DNA from 4 places in the Bacillus sp. NS1 genome. Region 1 is predicted to be linked to each of the others. Evidence: predicted binding sites of a transcription regulator. Region 1 holds the regulator's gene; each other region holds the start of a gene.
The links. The regulator LexA, encoded in region 1, represses DNA repair genes until DNA is damaged. The targets are predictions, from matches to a motif close to CGAACATATGTTCG.

Region 1 (4,576 bases):
CCATTTTTTACTGCACGCTTCATTCCCCGCTTGATTTTCATGTTGTGAATTTTCCGCTGGTATTCCTCCACAATGCTGACGATCTCCAGCACCATCGAGTCAGCCTCCGATAGCTCCAGCTCACCTCTGTGAGCCGTTGTATAGACCTTCACACCTTCTCTGTAGATACAATGAAGCAATGCGATTTTTGCATTTCCCCGCCCGAGCCTTGTCTCATCCTGAACCAAAATGACATCAATTCCAGAATTTTTGATCTCATCAAGCAGTTCAAATACACCGTCCCGATCCATTTCGTATCCGCTGGCTTTTTCAGAAATCACTTTGAGGACTTCCATGCCGTTCTCGGCTGCAATGGCCGTAAGCTCCTCCTCCTGCCGCTTTAATGAAGTCTCCTGCTGTTCTTTATTTGTGCTTACGCGGGCATAAATGAGTGCTTTCATTTTTTCTATCTTTCCTCTCTATCTTACAGTTGCCAATTCATATGCATCCTGATGCTTCTTTTTCAACGGAATCACCAACTCATCTCCCGGCTGGATATCAGACGTCTGAAGATGATTGTTATCAGCTACCCATTCAATAAAATCATTTTTGTTTATCTTTTTTGTATCTGCTACCTGATCAGCAATTGACCAAAGTGTGTCGCCCTGCTGGACTTCTATTTTAACATACTGATTAAGCTCCTGACCGCTGCTTGTATATGATAGCAAAAGGATAACCGCGCTCAAAATCACTGTGAACAGACCGACAAAAATAATAGATTCTTTACTCATGATCATAACCTCCAACAGGAATGTTTGTTCGCTTTTTTATAATTTCAGTATATACGAACAAATGTTTCTGTCAATTGTTTTTTTCGAACCTATGTTTGTACTGTAAGGAAAATCATGCTATAATCTACTTAAAATCGACGTTTTGAGGTGCGAAAAATGACGAAGCTATCAAAAAGGCAACTTGATATCCTCCGTTTTATTAAAGCAGAGGTTAAATCAAAAGGATATCCGCCTTCCGTGAGAGAAATCGGAGAGGCTGTCGGGCTTGCGTCCAGCTCAACTGTACACGGCCATTTGGCCCGTTTGGAAACAAAAGGGCTGATCAGACGGGATCCGACAAAACCTAGAGCAATAGAAATACTTGATGAAGAAGTAGACATTCCGCAAAGCCAGGTCGTAAATGTACCAGTCATTGGGAAAGTCACGGCGGGATCTCCTATTACAGCAGTAGAAAATATTGAAGAATATTTTCCTCTTCCTGACCGTATGGTTCCTCCTGACGAGCACGTGTTTATGCTGGAGATTATGGGAGACAGTATGATTGAAGCTGGTATTTTCGATAAGGATTATGTCATCGTTAAACAGCAAAATACAGCGAACAACGGGGAAATTGTAGTGGCGATGACAGAAGATGATGAAGCTACGGTAAAACGTTTCTATAAAGAGGATACTCACATTCGCTTACAGCCTGAAAACCCAACGATGGAACCTATCATCTTGCAGAATGTCAGCATTCTAGGGAAAGTGATTGGCGTGTTCAGAACCGTCCATTAACCTATTGATCTATCAGATGCATGAAAAACCCCCTCTTCCTTTACGGAGAGGGGGTTTATTGTACGAAAAAAGCAGGCTCGCCCTGACTTTTGGGTGCGAGCCTGAATAGGAGGAAAAAGAACATCATGTTTACACCATAATTATCCACTAAATAATTGTTGAAGTCAAGAAATTTTCTTTCCTTCAGGAAACTTTTATCATAATAATGTCCGTTTAAAACATTAGACGTTATCTCCTTAAAAATGTTTCATTTTCTTAGGTCGTGGAATGATGCTGCTTCATGTTTATGTAAGGAGCGCGGCAATTGAGTTTTAATGAAAATTTAGTACATTGTATAGTTGGTTCAACATTTTCCAAAAAAACAGCTCACTTCTCTTGATCAACGTGAGCTTCAATTAAAATGAAACATATTGTATACCATAACTGCCCTTTACCCGAACACTTGTGCAGTTTTCTGAATGTTCTTCTGCAAATATACGGTAACGGTGAAATGAATCGATAGCAACCTTATCCTGAGCACTAAAATCAAACCAGCTGCCGCTGAATTGCCTCGTACTCAGTGTTGTATATTCTCCCATAAGCCCCATCCACTGAAGTTTAACCTCAACTGAACAAGTATTGGCTCCCAATATCGTAAACTGATAGCCTAAAAAATAGTCGATCGCCGGAACATCACTGATATTTTCCAGAACAAACGTTTTTGTGCTGTCATTTAAAATAAAGTCTGTTGTGTAATCAAAATCTAAAGCTGACGCATGGGTACTGCTAATGCTAAAAAAACAAATCAAAACTGTTGTTAAGCCTAGGATTTATATTTTCAATCACATCCCTCCCTTTACCATATTTTAACCATACATGATTTTTATGTATGTGTTCTGTGTAGTAGCAAGAGGTCGTCTCAATCATAAAAATTCATATGCGTTTTTTGCTGTTTATAATACCGAAGCCTGTCTTGAAGGGTTCCGGTATGAAATTCAAATTTATGGCCGTCAGGGTCGGTAAAATAAATTGATTTTCGATCGCGTTCATCTCGTTCTCTGCCAGGCAGAATATTAACATGAAGCCTTTTTAATTTTGCTGACATTTCCGCAAACTCATGATCTTCAATAGTAAAAGCAATATGTGTATAAGACGCCTTAATGTCATTTCTCGGAATGTCAGGTTCTTCATTAAGCGCAAGCCAGATGCCATTTAAATCAAAATATGCTGTTGTTCTTCCCTTTACCAGAAGCTTTGCATCAAACACTTTTTGATAAAAATCAATTGATGTATCCAGATGAGAAACTGAAAATAACAAGTGATTGATTCCTTTTATCTTCACAAATCATCCCCTCCTTGAAAGCTGATCATTCATTTGTACGACTTTTTCCCAAGAAAGTTTCATCCAGCCAGAAAAAAATACCAGTGTAAACAAAATCGGATTGTTTAAAATAATGACTGTACAGCGATGGCCTTTTATGGATTCGATTTGAATAATTTGTTTACTGCCAAGGGTTTTCTTCAAAAATAACAATTTAGGTGGTCAAATGAAACATATCATTGCTCTTGCTTCAAAGGTTGCTTTTACTCTCGCCCTTTTATATGTGATTTTGGACAGATTCTATCACGCGCCCTTTTTAAGTGTGATGTTTATTGCACTTTTCTTAGGTTTTGTTTCCTATCTATCCGGTGACATACTCGTCCTTCCCAGAACAAACAATATTACAGCTTCATTGGCTGACTTTGGACTTTCATTCGTTATTCTTTGGGTCTTTGTTTTAACCCAAACAAGAAACGGTTTCTCACCATTTTCAGCTGCTCTGCTTTCCGCTGCCTGTCTAACTGTTTTTGAATACTTTTTTCATCGGTATTTGCTAAAAAATGTGCTGGATGAAACCTTCCGAAATGAACTGTCAGTCAGAGATAACATGCTGCAGTATCAAATAGAAGCCTCAGACGAGCTATTTCCTGACGTTACGAAAGAGCAGCATGAGGAATAGGAGGCTTAGTGCCTCCTATTTTTCAGTAGCTATTATTGATAAAACGGGACATTACCTCAGTAAAATCATAAAACCTTTCATTTTGAGTAACAGATCTGCTTTTTAAAGAAAAAATGCCGAACAAAGATCTTCTAAAACCTGTGCTCATTTCTAACTGGATGCTCAAACCTGTTTTTGATTTATTTGCAATGTTATTCGGACTTACACCTGCATGCGGATGGTCTGTACTGAGCAATACAGCTGGAAAACCCTCATTTTGCAGTTTTTCAACTAAATCTGCCGCTCTTATGCGATCTGTACCGCCGACTTCGATCTGCTGATCTTCTTCTGCATACCCATGCAATGAAATGACATATTCATGACTTCCTGTCATCTTCAGAGCCCAAGGCTCATCAAAATGCGTGCTTGTAATATGAAGCACTGAGTTTCCTGAAGATTTTAAGCCTTCAAATAAATACATTGAGTACTCTTTGCTGAGCTCTCTTGCTATTTCACTTGTCCCGCCTTCAATACCTCCTCCGTGAATCGCTAAAATAAGGACAGGGCTGCCGGCTTCCTTCGTAACAATGCCGTAATCAGAAGGGTCTTCATTGTTTTTTAATTCCTCAAAATTCTGATATACATCTTCAGCATATATTGAAGAAATCGGAGTAAATACCATAAAAACAAACAATAATTTTACAATATTAAGAGTTGATGGAAAACGTTTGGCTATGTTACAATCAACATGCTTCAAGGAATGGAGCAAACGGCGGAGCAGGGATACTTTGGCCGGTTTCATCTACTCCGCCTCTAAGTCCATATCAACAGGATGTCGGTTTCTTTGAGGCTTTAGCACGAATTTCTCGTCCTCCTTGTTAAATTTTTGTTAAATTCACAATATTATATACCATTAGCCCGGGCGCTGTTCTTCCCATTTCTGAATTTATGAAAAGTAAGTTGGAACCACCTTCCTTTTTCCCTATTCTCATATCAAACAAAAAAACGCACCTGCCCTTTGGCCTGTGCATTTTTATTTTCTTTTCATTCTTCTTTTCTTTTCTTTATTCAGTT
Region 2 (4,576 bases), 600 kb from region 1:
TGTATTCATCTCATACCCCTCCTATTGAACTTTAGTTTAACACAATTATCCATATACCGGTGACGGATGGAATGAGCTTTTCGTCCTACGAATGCCACCTATTTATGAAAAAGAAAAAGGAGAGATGATAGGTGAGCATTCAAGTAAAGAAAAATTTGGTTTCTGAAGCGAAATACGCGCTGAAGTGCCCCAATGCGATGTCCGCTGAATACATTACCATTCACAACACGGCAAATGATGCGTCAGCGGCTAATGAAATCAGCTATATGATTGGGAACACCAGCTCGACAAGCTTTCACTTTGCGGTGGATGATAAAGAGGTGATTCAAGGTCTGCCGCTTAACCGAAACGCCTGGCACACGGGTGACGGCACAAATGGTACAGGAAACCGAAAATCAATAGGCGTTGAGATTTGCTACAGCAAATCGGGAGGTCCAAAATATGAGGCAGCCGAAGCCTTGGCGATTTCTTTCGTGGCTCAGCTTTTGAAAGAGCGCGGCTGGGGAATCGACCGGGTGAGAAAGCATCAGGACTGGAGCGGAAAGTACTGCCCGCACCGCATTTTATCAGAGGGGCGCTGGGATCAAGTGAAGGCGGCTATTGAAAAGGAATTAAACGGAGTCGTGTCAGCGAAAAAGGTTTCAGTCTCTTCTTCGGCGTCTGAATACCATGTGAAAAAAGGCGACACACTGTCGGGGATTGCGGCATCACATGGTGTCAGCGTGAAAACGCTGCAAAGCATAAATCATATCACCGACCCGAATCATATCAAAGTCGGACAGGTGATTAAACTGTCTCAGACGGCAACTTCTTCTAAAAGCCATGCTGCGTCTTCCTACCCCCTCCCATCTGGAGTGATCAAAGTGACAAGCCCGCTCACGAAAGGGACAAATGTAAAGCAGGTACAGACCGCTTTAGCTGCCCTTTATTTTTACCCTGATAAAGGAGCGAAAAATCATGGCATTGACGGCGTTTATGGCCCGAAAACAGCAAATGCCGTGAAACGTTTTCAGTCTGTCAGCGGATTAACGGCAGATGGCATTTACGGTCCGAAAACGAAAGCGAAAATAGTGGAAAAGCTGTAATCAAAAAAACGGAAGCTGCGAAGCTTCCGTTTTTCTTCTTACATACAAACGGCGGCAAGCACCTTTTGAATATCATAAATGCTTTCATCCTTTTTAAACTGCTTTGAGACGGCGGGAAGTTCTGCGCCGGAAATCCAAATTTTTAGCTCTGAATCAAGGTCAAAGCGGCCGGCGGTCTCCACACTGAATCTAGAAATGCTTTTGTACGGAATCGATTGAAATTCCGTTTTCTTTCCTGTGATGCCCTGCTTATCTACAAGAATAAGCCGTTTGTCAGTAAAGACAATTACATCTCGAACCAGCTTAAATGCGGCATCCACATTCTCACCATCGAGTAAAATATGAGACAGCTCTTCTTTCGCTGCAGCCGTTGACAGTGTTGACGCATTGCCAAGTAAACCATTAATAAATCCCATAATATACCTCCTTATGCGTATTCTATCAAATCATACTATAAAAAAGGTTTTCATACATAGATGAGTAGAGTAAACTGGTGCTGACTGGTAAAGGAGAGCATTAAAATGAAAGATATGTATGACAGCTTTGCAGCCCTTTCTGCTTCCGAAACGGAGTACCGGGTTATTTATGAGGAGAAAAACGGAAGTGAGTTTATTGTCCTCGGTCCCCACGGCGGCAGAATTGAGCCTGGCGTCAGTGAGCTGGTGCGGGCGTTTTCCGATCAATGTTCTATTTATTTGTTTGAAGGTGTAAAGCAGCGACATAACCGTTCCTTACACCTGACAAGCACTCGGTTTGACGAGCCGCTGGCTTTAGAAAAAGTAAACGCCCACCATTGCGCATTAGCATTTCATGGGTATCATGATCCAAAAATCCCGCATACATTGGTCGGTGGCACGGATCGTAAAAAAGCCAAGCTTATTTGTGAGCGGCTGAATGAAGCAGGCTTCAGTGCTGAGCTTACGAGTGACAAAGACCGACTGGCAGGTGTGCATCCGAACAATATTGTCAACCGAACGAAAAGGAAAATGGGACTGCAATTGGAAGTTAGCACGGCACAGCGAAAAGCGTTATTCCGTAATTTTGGCTGCCATGATGAAAGTTACATACAAAACGATCTGTTTTATCGATATGTGGAAGCCGTTAAGCTTGGTTTTTATGAATAAATGATACGGGACCTGCACGATCGGCCCATTCCTTCATACGCTAGGGTTGTGCGAAAGTGTAGGGAGGAATGCATATGTTTTATCATATTAAAGAGCTTCAATATCAAGCTAAGCCAGCTCATCCCGATCCGGTTTATGCGAAAAAGCTTCAAGAAATACTGGGCGGCCAATTCGGTGAGATCAGTGTCATGATGCAATATTTGTTCCAAGGCTTTAACTGCAGGGCGGACGCCAAATATAAAGATTTGTTATGTGACGTAGGTACTGAAGAGATTGCACACGTAGAAATGTTGGCGACAATGATTTCCAGGCTTTTGGATAATGCACCAGCCGATGTACAGGAGGATGCTTATAAAAGCAATCCCGCCATTGCAGCAGTGATGTCAGGAATGAATCCTCAGCATGCGATTGTGTCCGGTCTGGGTGCAATGCCAGCAGATAGTGAGGGCTATCCGTGGAATGCCAAATACATTATTGCAAGCGGGAATTTGCTGGCAGATTTCCGCGCAAACTTAAATGCGGAATCTCAAGGTCGCCTTCAGGTGACCAGGCTCTATGCGATGACTGATGATCCTGGAGTAAGAGATATGCTGTCATTTTTAATTGCAAGGGATACTTATCATCAAAATATGTGGTATGCGGCCATTAAAGAGCTAGAAGAAAGAGAACGGGATATTGTCGTTCCAACGACATTTCCGCGTGAGCTTGAAAAGCGGGAAGTGGCTTATGACCTGTTTAATTTCTCCAGAGGGGATGAAAGCTCACAAGGCAGATGGGCTCATGGCGAAGCCTTTGACGGCCGGGGAGAATTCAGGTATATTCCGGCCCCGATTGCATTTGGGCCTGCGCCTCACCTTAAACCGGCGCCTATGTGGGTGCATAATACGATTCCTCCAATGTCAAAATGCTAGTTGTTCTGCCGGGCTGAGGATTTATATTCCCAGCCCGTTTTTGATCAGCTGTATTTGCCGATATGATATAACGCTTTTTCTTCAGCGACCTGCAAGTGCTGCTTATCGCCTTCCTCATACACATTTGGCCGCTTGTGTGATAATAAATAAGCGAGCCGCTTCTGAAATTGAATACCTGCTTTACGCCGTTCAAACATTTCAAGCCTTTTTTCAGCAAATTCCTTTGTTACCCGGAATACCGTCGCGATTGTGGCAAGCGCCTGGCTTCTCCATTGCGGCAGTTCCATCTGCAACAGCATAAAGGTTGGCACACAGAAGTGGTACATAAATTGATTCGCCTGAAATTCCTGCAGTTCCCTGAAGAGCTTGTTCATCTGAAAATGATTGCCTGCATGCTTTAACACGTGGCACAGTTCATGGCCAAAATCTTCCCATTGCTCTTCCCGTGATTTTCTCTGATTCAATACGATACTATACATACCGTCGTATTTGACCATCATGCTCCCCATATCCTCAAAATGAACCCAAATATCCAGATCCTTTGCAATTTTTAGCATATCAATGTGATGGGGGGAGGTGATGCCCAGCCGGCTGTATAAATTTTTTACGTATTCCTCCAGATGTGATAAGTAATCGCCCAATTGAATACTCCCTTTCGAACGTGTGTTCTGTTTTTAGCGAGAAAGAAAAGCCCTTATAGGACTGGAAAGTGGTGTAGAAATCTTTCCCTTTTCTTAAAAAAATAAACACTTTTTTCTTTATATCGGTCTATTTTCTATATGTTTTAGAGAACAGAGAAATATTTATTTATTTTTCGGTTTCCGGTTTTTCTCTTTTTCTTTTAAATAGTTGATAAATTCAATGGCCTGCTGTTTGCTTTCTGGGGAAAAATCCTGCATATCACGGTATGCGAGCTGCAAGTCCGGATCTGAAAACATATCGTCGTCGGATTTTTTGTCTTTCCCTGTTAATAAGTAATCAGTCGTTACTTGAAAGTAATCAGCCAGCTTTTGGAGTGTGTCGTAATCAGGCTCGCTTCGCCCGTTTTCATAGTGGGAATATCGTGCCCGCGACACACCAATGTGGGATGCGATTTCTTCCTGTGTCCTTTTCCCCCTGAGATTCTTCAATCTGCTGCCTATCATACTATGACCTCTCTTTTTTAACTCCCTAAGTTACTTATGATTATAGATACAATCTGTATCAAAATAAAGTTATGATAAAAAAAGTATCAAAAATAACTTGATGATACAGATTGTATCGTTTATACTTGGTAACAGTTGATACGAAATGTATCGAAAACAGATCAGGAGAGTGATCACATGTATCCAATCCAAATTGTTTTTAGTGAAAATCCCATAGATCAGCGCCATCTCGGACAATCCGGCGGCACCATTTCGTTTACGGCATGCGGCCTTCCGGTGTTCCACTTTGAAACGCAAGAACAGTTTCAAAC
Region 3 (4,576 bases), 790 kb from region 1:
TCCGACAGTAAAGCCGATAATGGCGTTTTTCGTTGCTGCGTAATCTAACAGCATCGGGCTTGGATTGTAGCCTTCAACTGAGGTGGTGGTAATAATTGATGCGCCCTCCGGCAATAACGGAAGCGCTGCTTTTACAACCCAATAAAGGGAAAAGACGTTCACTTCAAATGTTTTATAGATTTGTTCAGTAGGCAGATCTTCGATGTTTTCGACTGCTTGCTGTTTGCCGGCAACCAGCGCCAACACATCCAGTCCGCCGAGTTCCTGATGGGCTTGTTTGACTAAATCCTGGCAAAAGGATTCGTCGCTCAAGTCTCCGGGGATCAGCACTGCTTTTCGCCCTTCTGCTTCTATCAGTTCTTTCACTTCTTCAGCATCAGGCTGTTCCGCAGGCAGGTAGTTAATGGCTACATCGGCACCTTCCCGGGCGTAAGCAATCGCGGCAGCGCGGCCGATACCGGAATCGCCGCCGGTGACAAGCGCTTTTCGTCCAGTCAGCTTGCCTGATCCTTTGTAGCTTTTTTCTCCGCAATCCGGCACAGGCTTCATGTTCTTCTGCAGGCCGGGTGGTTCTTGATATTGTTCAGGAAATTCATCGTGAAAAAATGCTGTTAAAGGATTGCTAAGATTTGAATCAGACATCATCAACGCTCCTTTTCTGTTTGGTGTACATTCGTATGTGTACCCCTGAGCATATGGAGAAAAACATGTTTTGGCAGATTGAACGCTGAAAGACAAGAAAAACCAACCTTCTTCCATATTTATCTTGTAAAATAAGACTGTATGAATTATGATAAAATCCAGCTATAAAACAACTAAATATTGGATATAGGGGGAGTATATCGTCATGAAAAAAGCGGCGGCGGTTTTGCTGTCACTCGGTCTCGTTTTCGGTTTTTCATACGGAGCTGACCATGTGGCGGAAGCCAAAACAAAGGTGAAGGTCTATAAGAACTGCAAGGAGTTAAACAAAGTATACAAAGGCGGGGTGGCCCGCACGTCGAAGGTGAAAAATAAAGGCGGAAAAACAAAGTACAAGCCTTACGTCTCTAAGGCGCTTTATGATGCCAATAAAAAGAAAGACCGCGATAAAGATTATATCGCCTGCGAACGTTAAACAAGAAAAGCAATCTGATGGCCAGATTGCTTTTTTATTATTACGCCGCCTGATCAGCCGCAGCGCTTTTCGTTTTTCTTGTCGCAAAGCTTACAGCTACCATGACCGTGATATTTAAAAGCAGGGCGACTATGCCGACATTTAAGTCTTTTGCTGCTTGCGGCAGCGCCGGAAATAAAGTGCCGATCGTCGTTTCCGTCAATGTAATATAAGAAACCGCTCCGACGCCTGTAATGATCCCGGCGAAGGCTCCTTGCTTCGTCACCATATTATGCTTGAACAGGCTGAACAGCAGGGCAGGGAACAGTTGTGTGACAAGGCTGTAGCCCATCAATAGCAGCGTAACGATGGTATTCCCGCCTTTCAAAGTAAAGTACACCGAAATCAGCGCGATCACCGGCACTAAAAACTTAGCCAGCGCCGATACTTGCTGTTCTGTCGTGCGGGGCGCGAACACTTTATACACATTCTTTGCAAACAGCGTGGAGGCGGACATTAAGATCATAGACCCCGGCACAAGCGCCGTCAGCAGCCCGGCAGCGCCTATAATCCCGACAAACCAAGGGTCAAATGTTTGCAGAGACAGCCTTAAAAGCGATAGATCCGCGTCTGCCCCCTTTAGATCAGGAACTTGCAGGATAGCCGCAAAGCCGACGAAAAGGACAAAAAGCAAGACCAGCTGGTATAAAGGCATGATAATAGCATTTTTACGAAAGACTTTTGGGTTTTCGGCTGAATACGAAGCGGAAAACGTATGAGGCCACATGTAAAACCCAAGTGCTGTCAAGAGCACGGTTGAACTAAACCACGCCGTACTTTGTCCCGTTTCGGGAAGCGTAAGGAAGCCCGGCTTCGCCGTTTCAATCTGTTGAAACATGTTTTGAAATCCGCCGTAATAATGTATTGGCAAATACACTCCTAAAAACAGAACGACAACCAAAATCATAATGTCTTTTACAACTGATATCCAGGCAGATCCGTGAATGCCGGATACCATAACGTAAACCGTGATCGAAATGGCGCCGATCCAGATGGCGGCAGTCGGAGAGATTTTGCCATACGATGTTTCCGATACAATCAGCCCGAGGCCTTTCAGCTGCAGCACAAGATACGGAATGAGAGCGGCGATGCCGACCAGTGAAACGAAAACGCCAAGCAGCGGGCTGTTATATTTTTTGGTGAAAAAATCAGACTGCGACATCAGCTTATGCTGTTTTGCGTACGTCCAAACCGCCGGCAGGAGCCAATAAGAAAGGATGTAAGCCAGACAGCCGTAGGCGATGATGTAAAAAGCCGGACCGCCTTTCCCGTAGGCCCATCCGCTTCCGCCGAGAAACGTAAATGTGGTATAAATTTCGCCTGCCATCAATAAGAACACGAACAAGGTTCCGAAGCCGCGGCCTCCGACAGTCCACTGCTCAAGGTTCATGTCTTTTCCTTTTTGGGCGCGTATGCCAAGAAAAATGCTCAGGAGCAAGACGCCGAAAATGATGATGAGAGCTGCGTTCATTCTGCTTCCTCCTTTTTATTTTCGTTGTCAAGGACATACACAATCGCCATCAACACAGAAGTCAAAAGGGCCCACATCACGATATAGGCAAGAATAAACGGCATGCCGAACACATAGGGAGTCACTTTATTTGCAAAAGGGATGCCGAGTAAGATTCCAATAAAGGGCAAAGCGGCGAGAATGTGAATCAGTTTCATAGAATCCTCCTTCTCTTTTAGGATTGGTGTGGGCAAGCCTAAAGCGTACTGAAAATAATGTCGCAGATATGGAAGCATATGTCGTTTTTTGGGGTGAAAAGGCTGTGGTTCGAATTATAAATAAATTCATTTTGTTTGTATAGTGTGAATTGTCTGAAATTTATTGCTGGAATTGCCCGAAGAGGGACCGGGCAGTCTCGGGAGAGTACAGAATGATTCAAAAGACTCATGGCCTGTCCGGGGCAAATAAATAGAACGTTAATAATTCGCTGACCTGCTCCCGAATTCGCGGATTAAAATAGCGGTGTTTTTCTTCATAACCATCGATCACAAATACATAAAGCGTAAAGGCCTCATCGCGTTCCGCCTCGTGGATCGCAACTTTTCTTTTCCTCAGCTCTTTTCTGACCTCCATCAAATCCTTTTGTGCTATTTTTAATGATTCGCTGATAAGCTGTTTATAAGGATGCTTCAATTTTAATGTGCTTTGTTCAATACCGGCAAGATCACGATTTAAAATCGTAATGGCCATGGGCAAAAAGAGAGCCCGTTCAATTAATTCGTATATTTCCTCCTGCAGATTCGGCATGCTGATTCCTTCTTTCTAACGGGAACGTTTGTTCTCTGTGTATTCTATATCGGCTGGTGAAATGTTTCAAGACAGAAAAATTCGCCAAAACTTTTTAGTTTTCTGCTGATAATGTGTAGAATAAGGATAGACAAACCCGGTAAGGAGTATAAATGTTGGAGCATTTTTTATCCTATTTGACACAAGAACACTTAACTGAATTATTTCAAAGCTATAGGGCTTTCGGTCCTTTTATTGCTGTGCTGCTGCCTTTAATTGAAGCATTTCTCCCGTTTTTGCCGCTGATCGTGTTTGTGGTGGCAAATACGAACTCGTTTGGACTGTGGGAAGGATTCATCCTGTCTTGGGCTGGATCAACTGCTGGATCTATACTCGTATTTTTGATTGTCCGCCAATACGGACAGCGAAGATTGCTTGGTTTTATCCGCAGTCACCCGTCGGTCAGAAAGCTGATGTTATGGGTGGAAAGGCATGGCTTTGGTCCTGTGTTTCTTCTGCTTTGTTTTCCGTTTACACCGTCAGCCGCGGTGAATGTTGTTGCCGGTTTGTCGAGGATCGGAACGCGGCCGTTTATTTTGGCGGCAGCCTCGGGGAAGCTTGTCATGATTTTTATGATCAGCTTCATCGGATATGATCTGCACGCGCTGATTACACAGCCAATTCGAACGGTCATTGCTGTATTGGTGATCACGATCTTATGGTATATCGGCAAAAAGGTAGAGCGGTACCTGCATGTGAGAGCCAGTCAGCGTGAGCATGATGGAGGGAGACAGTAACATGAAAAAACGGTTTTGGTTTCTTGCCGGTGTAGTGTCCGTCGTTCTCGTCATTCAGGTTAAAAATGCCGTCTTTATTGATTACAAGGTAGAAGGCGTCAGTATGAACCCGACCTTTCAGGAAGGAAACGAACTGTTGGTCAATAAATTTTCACATCGATTTAAAACCATCCATCGTTTTGATATTGTCCTTTTTAAAGGCCCCGATCAGAAAGTGCTGATTAAACGGGTAATCGGCTTGCCCGGTGAAACGATCAAATATAAAGATGATCAGCTGTATGTGAACGGAAAGCAGGTGGCTGAGCCATTTTTGAAGCATTTGAAATCTGTTTCTGCCGGAAGCCATGTAACGGGAGATTTTACCTTGAAAGATGTGACAGGTACAAG
Region 4 (4,576 bases), on a different contig from region 1:
AGGAACGATTTTATAAATATCATCCGCGATTTTTTCCGCTTTTTTATCAGAACCTGTAATCGTGACAGGAATGAGAACGGTTTTTTTGTCTTTTGAAATCAATTGGTCTTTGACTTCTTTGTCTGCTGTTAGAGGAGACGTTATTTCTTCTACACCGTCGATCTTTTTGACTTTATCAATCATTGTCCGGAGCTGATCCTCTGTTTCTTTCTTCAAAGCGTGATCTAATGTAAAGACTATACTGATCGAATTATTGTCTTCGCCCGCTTGTTTTAAAATGGCATTTGCTCTTTCTGAAACAGCATCTGCAGGAAGCTGGGCCTGCCCCTTTTGATTGGCCAGCTCCGTTAAGTTCGGAGAAAACAAACCCAAAACGACGGTAAGTGCTAATATAACCGCTGCAATTGCCCACTTGAATTTGATGATTGGCCTCATTCTGCAGAATCTCCTCCTTTAAATTTGCTTTTTAGAATGGTGAATATCTCTATGATGGAATTTAAGTGTTTCTCATCTATATCATCGATCAGCTCTTTGAGAGCATTAAAAATGGCTGAATCTAATTCTTCCAGTATGGTTTCACCGCTGGATGTGATGTTAATAAGCTTAGAGCGCTTATCACTTTTCGCCGGACAGGCATCCCATTCAACCAATCCCTTATCGAGCAGCTTTTTCAGCCTGTTTGAAATCGCGCTTTTATGTACATTTTGATACATGGCTAGGCTGCCGGGAGAGGTTGGGCCCTTGACTTTTAAAATTTTTAACAGGTCTGCCTGCTCCCTTGAGATATTCTTGAAGACATCCTGATTGATTTCATGATGCACAAACTCTGTCCCTTCAAGTAATACTTCCACGAACAGGTTTATCGCCTGACATAGCTTTTGTTCATTCAACAACTGCCCCTCCTCACTATAGTTTACCCCTCTAAACTTTATGATCAATGTCAATTAGTTTATTCCCCTAAACTATGTCTGTCAACAAATTTTATTCACGAACACCTTACCAGGAACGCTTGTTCGTGTATAATAGACGTTATAAACGCGAAAGGGGAAAATTAACATGTCAGATTTTTCATTAAAATTGTATGAATATAACGTCTGGGCCAATCAGCAAATCTTCAACCGATTAAAAGAGCTTCCACAAGAGGTGTACCGCCAAGAAATCCAAAGCGTGTTTCCGTCGATATCCCATGTGCTGTCTCATGTTTATCTTTCTGATCTCGGCTGGATTGAAGTGTTTTCCGGCCAAAGCATGACTGATGCTTTGGCATTAGCTGAACAACTTAAAGAACAGACAGAGGCAAAAGAAATGGAGGAAATGGAAGACCTGTTTCTGACATTATCCGAGCGCTATACATTATTTTTACAGCAAAAAGAGCAGCTCAATAAGCCCCTCCAGATTATAAATCCCTCAGGCGGAATCATGAAAACGACTGTTTCTGAGCTGGTTCCCCACGTTGTCAATCACGGGACATACCACCGCGGCAATATCACAGCAATGCTGCGGCAGACAGGATACGCATCCGCTCCGACAGATTATGGGCTATACCTGTACATGAAAAAAACTGAAATGGCATAAAAGAAAGCGGCTCCCTAAATTGAGCCGCTTTTTTTATGATGCATCGTTCAAAACCATAAAAATTTCTTTTCATATTTCCTGTATAGTAAAAAAGATAGAAATTTTAGTGTTATAATAATCATTAAAAATATATTGCTGACCCAATAAACAATTTTCAATGGAGGAACACACAAAGTGACAGACGATATGACGAAAGACAATATAAATCAGCAAAAATTGGAGAGAGGCTTGAAAAACAGGCACATCCAGCTCATCGCCATCGGCGGGGCCATTGGAACGGGCTTATTTCTCGGCTCAGGAAAATCCATTCATTTTGCCGGACCGTCGATTCTATTTGCTTACATGATCACAGGCATCATTTGCTTTTTGATTATGAGATCTCTGGGTGAACTGCTGTTATCGAATTTGAACTATCACTCTTTTGTTGATTTTGTACAAGACTATTTAGGCGATATGGCAGCCTTTATCACCGGCTGGACCTATTGGTTCTGCTGGATCTCGATTGCAATGGCTGATCTGACAGCCGTCGGACTTTACACTCAATATTGGCTTCCGGGAGTGCCGCAATGGGTGCCCGGCTTAATCGCTCTGATTATTTTACTGATTATGAACTTGGCAACCGTCAAGCTCTTTGGAGAATTAGAATTTTGGTTTGCTTTAATTAAAGTCATTGCCATTTTGGCGCTGATCGTCATTGGCCTTGTGATGATCTTTAAAGGTTTTTCCACAAGCTCAGGCGTCTCCAGTTTCACAAATCTCTGGAGCCACGGAGGTATGTTCCCGAATGGCATGCACGGGTTTATCCTCTCGTTCCAGATGGTTGTATTTGCCTTTGTCGGCATTGAGCTGGTCGGACTGACAGCCGGTGAAACAGAAAACCCTGAAAAAGTAATCCCTAAAGCGATCAACAATATCCCTGTCCGGGTCCTGCTTTTCTATATCGGTGCTCTTCTCGTGATTATGAGCATCTATCCTTGGGATGTCATTAATCCTAGCGAGAGCCCATTCGTACAGGTATTTGTCGCGGTCGGTATCGTCGGGGCAGCAAGCATTATCAACTTTGTGGTGCTGACATCCGCTGCCTCAGCATGCAACAGCGCTGTATTCAGTACAAGCCGTATGGTCTATTCCCTTGCGAAAGATAACAATGCGCCTGAATCAATGGCGAAACTGACTCCGCGTAAAGTACCTAGAAATGCGTTGTTCTTTTCAGCTATCGTGATTTTAATCGGTGTTACGTTAAACTACATCATGCCAGAAGGCGTATTCACCCTGATCACAAGCATTTCAACCGTCTGCTTTATTTATATTTGGGGGATTACGGTCATCTGCCATATGAAATACCGGAAAACAAGACCTGAATTAGCGAAAACAAACAAATTTAAGCTTCCGCTTTACCCGTTTACCAATTACCTGATTCTTGCGTTCCTGGCGTTTATCCTGGTTGTGCTGGCATTGGCTGAGGATACTCGTGTTTCCTTATTTGTCACGCCGGTTTGGTTTATTTTGCTGATTGTGATTTATAAAGTGAGAAAAGCGAAGCATCAATAAGATTCGCAGCTCCTGCCTCAGAAATGAGAGCAGGAGCTTTTTTGATGAAAATAAATGACAAATGACCTTTGCTTTTGAATTTGAAGTTATGCTATAGTGTGTGTAATCAAAACAAGAAGGGATGATGGGTGGACAATGATTAACTAATCTTATTTTTGCCGTTTGAAATCAATATTTCAAATCAGAAAAAATAGGATTAGTCTGCCCATTTTCTATATATACGAATTGCTATTTATAAATAAATAGCTTATTTGATCATGCAACGGCGCGGCTAATCCTTCCAACACATTTTGGGAGGATTTTTTTATTCTCCCTTTAAAGCGAGGGATATGGATGAAAGAGATCGTAACATTAACAAATGTCAGCTATGAAGTGAAGGATCTGACTGTTTTTAAAAACATAAATGCCAGTGTTCAGCAAGGAGATATCATTGGGATTATTGGAAAAAATGGTGCTGGGAAGTCTACGCTGCTGCACCTCATTCACAATGACTTAGCTCCTGCACAAGGACAAATCCTTCGGCAGGATGTAAAAATGACGTTGGTTAAGCAGGAAACCGCGTCGTATTCCTTTGCGGATCTAACGCCTGCCGAAAAGAAGTTACTGGAGAAATGGCGTGTGCCCGTCAGGGATTTCCAACAGTTAAGCGGCGGTGAAAAACTGAAAGCACGGCTGGCGAAAGGACTATCAGAGGATGCAGATCTTTTACTGTTAGATGAACCGACAAACCACCTTGATGAAGAAAGCTTGCAATTTCTCATTCAACAGCTGAAAAGTTATAGAGGCACTGTAATTCTTGTTTCTCACGATCGTTATTTTTTAGACGAAGCCGCAACAAAAATATGGTCGCTCGAAGCTCAAACCCTGATTGAATTCAAAGGAAATTACTCTGGGTATATGAAGTTCCGGGAAAAGAAAAGACTCGCCCAGCAGCGTGAATATGATAAGCAGCAAAAAATGGTTGAACGGATTGAAGCACAAATGAATGAGCTTGCTTCATGGTCGGAAAAAGCCCACGCCCAATCGACGAAAAAGGAAGGGTTTAAAGAATATCACCGGGTAAAAGCGAAGCGTACGGATGCCCAGATTAAATCCAAGCGGAAGCGGCTTGAACAAGAGCTGGAGAAAGCAAAGGCCGAACCCGTTGAGCCGGAATATACTGTCCGCTTTTCAATTGATACAACCAAAAAAACAGGAAAACGTTTTTTAGAAGTTAAGCATGTAACGAAGGTTTTTGGCGAAAGGATCCTCTTTAAAGACGCACATTTTACAATTCAGCACGGCGAAAAAGTTGCGATCATAGGACCCAATGGCAGCGGAAAAACAACATTATTGAAAATCATTCTGGGACAGGAAACGGCCGAGGGAAGCGTATGGGTATCGCCGTCTGCAAATATCGGCTATTTAACGCAAGAGGTGTTTGATTTGCCTTTAGAACAAACACCGGAAG

Region 2: the regulator LexA is predicted to act here: its motif matches at 3,777-3,790, upstream of AC4CV5_RS07295 (ImmA/IrrE family metallo-endopeptidase).
Region 3: the regulator LexA is predicted to act here: its motif matches at 3,435-3,448, upstream of AC4CV5_RS06330 (YhjD family protein).
Region 4: the regulator LexA is predicted to act here: its motif matches at 1,003-1,016, upstream of dinB (damage-inducible protein DinB).

What each region holds. Positions count from the first base shown of each region.
Region 1 is NZ_JBZAZF010000002.1:952,975-957,550, reverse strand. Features, by position in the region: gene AC4CV5_RS10170 (YneB family resolvase-like protein) at 1-440, opposite strand, end outside; gene yneA (cell division suppressor protein YneA) at 459-776, opposite strand; gene lexA (transcriptional repressor LexA) at 927-1,544, shown strand; gene AC4CV5_RS10155 (hypothetical protein) at 1,940-2,332, opposite strand; gene fosM (FosM family fosfomycin resistance protein) at 2,443-2,865, opposite strand; gene AC4CV5_RS10145 (YndM family protein) at 3,071-3,523, shown strand; gene pghL (gamma-polyglutamate hydrolase PghL) at 3,546-4,304, opposite strand; gene AC4CV5_RS10135 (hypothetical protein) at 4,536-4,576, opposite strand, start outside.
Region 2 is NZ_JBZAZF010000002.1:349,967-354,542, forward strand. Features, by position in the region: gene AC4CV5_RS07270 (YciI family protein) at 1-9, opposite strand, end outside; gene AC4CV5_RS07275 (N-acetylmuramoyl-L-alanine amidase) at 132-1,085, shown strand; gene AC4CV5_RS07280 (PH domain-containing protein) at 1,124-1,501, opposite strand; gene AC4CV5_RS07285 (poly-gamma-glutamate hydrolase family protein) at 1,607-2,209, shown strand; gene AC4CV5_RS07290 (manganese catalase) at 2,284-3,120, shown strand; gene AC4CV5_RS07295 (ImmA/IrrE family metallo-endopeptidase) at 3,165-3,761, opposite strand; gene xre (HTH-type transcriptional regulator Xre) at 3,924-4,265, opposite strand; gene AC4CV5_RS07305 (hypothetical protein) at 4,443-4,576, shown strand, end outside.
Region 3 is NZ_JBZAZF010000002.1:167,270-171,845, forward strand. Features, by position in the region: gene AC4CV5_RS06310 (SDR family oxidoreductase) at 1-642, opposite strand, end outside; gene AC4CV5_RS06315 (excalibur calcium-binding domain-containing protein) at 848-1,117, shown strand; gene AC4CV5_RS06320 (sodium:solute symporter family protein) at 1,158-2,627, opposite strand; gene AC4CV5_RS06325 (DUF3311 domain-containing protein) at 2,624-2,824, opposite strand; gene AC4CV5_RS06330 (YhjD family protein) at 3,051-3,413, opposite strand; gene AC4CV5_RS06335 (TVP38/TMEM64 family protein) at 3,566-4,189, shown strand; gene lepB (signal peptidase I) at 4,191-4,576, shown strand, end outside.
Region 4 is NZ_JBZAZF010000005.1:26,566-31,141, forward strand. Features, by position in the region: gene AC4CV5_RS17270 (MMPL family transporter) at 1-435, opposite strand, end outside; gene AC4CV5_RS17275 (MarR family transcriptional regulator) at 432-890, opposite strand; gene dinB (damage-inducible protein DinB) at 1,057-1,575, shown strand; gene AC4CV5_RS17285 (amino acid permease) at 1,750-3,126, shown strand; gene vmlR (ABC-F type ribosomal protection protein VmlR) at 3,460-4,576, shown strand, end outside.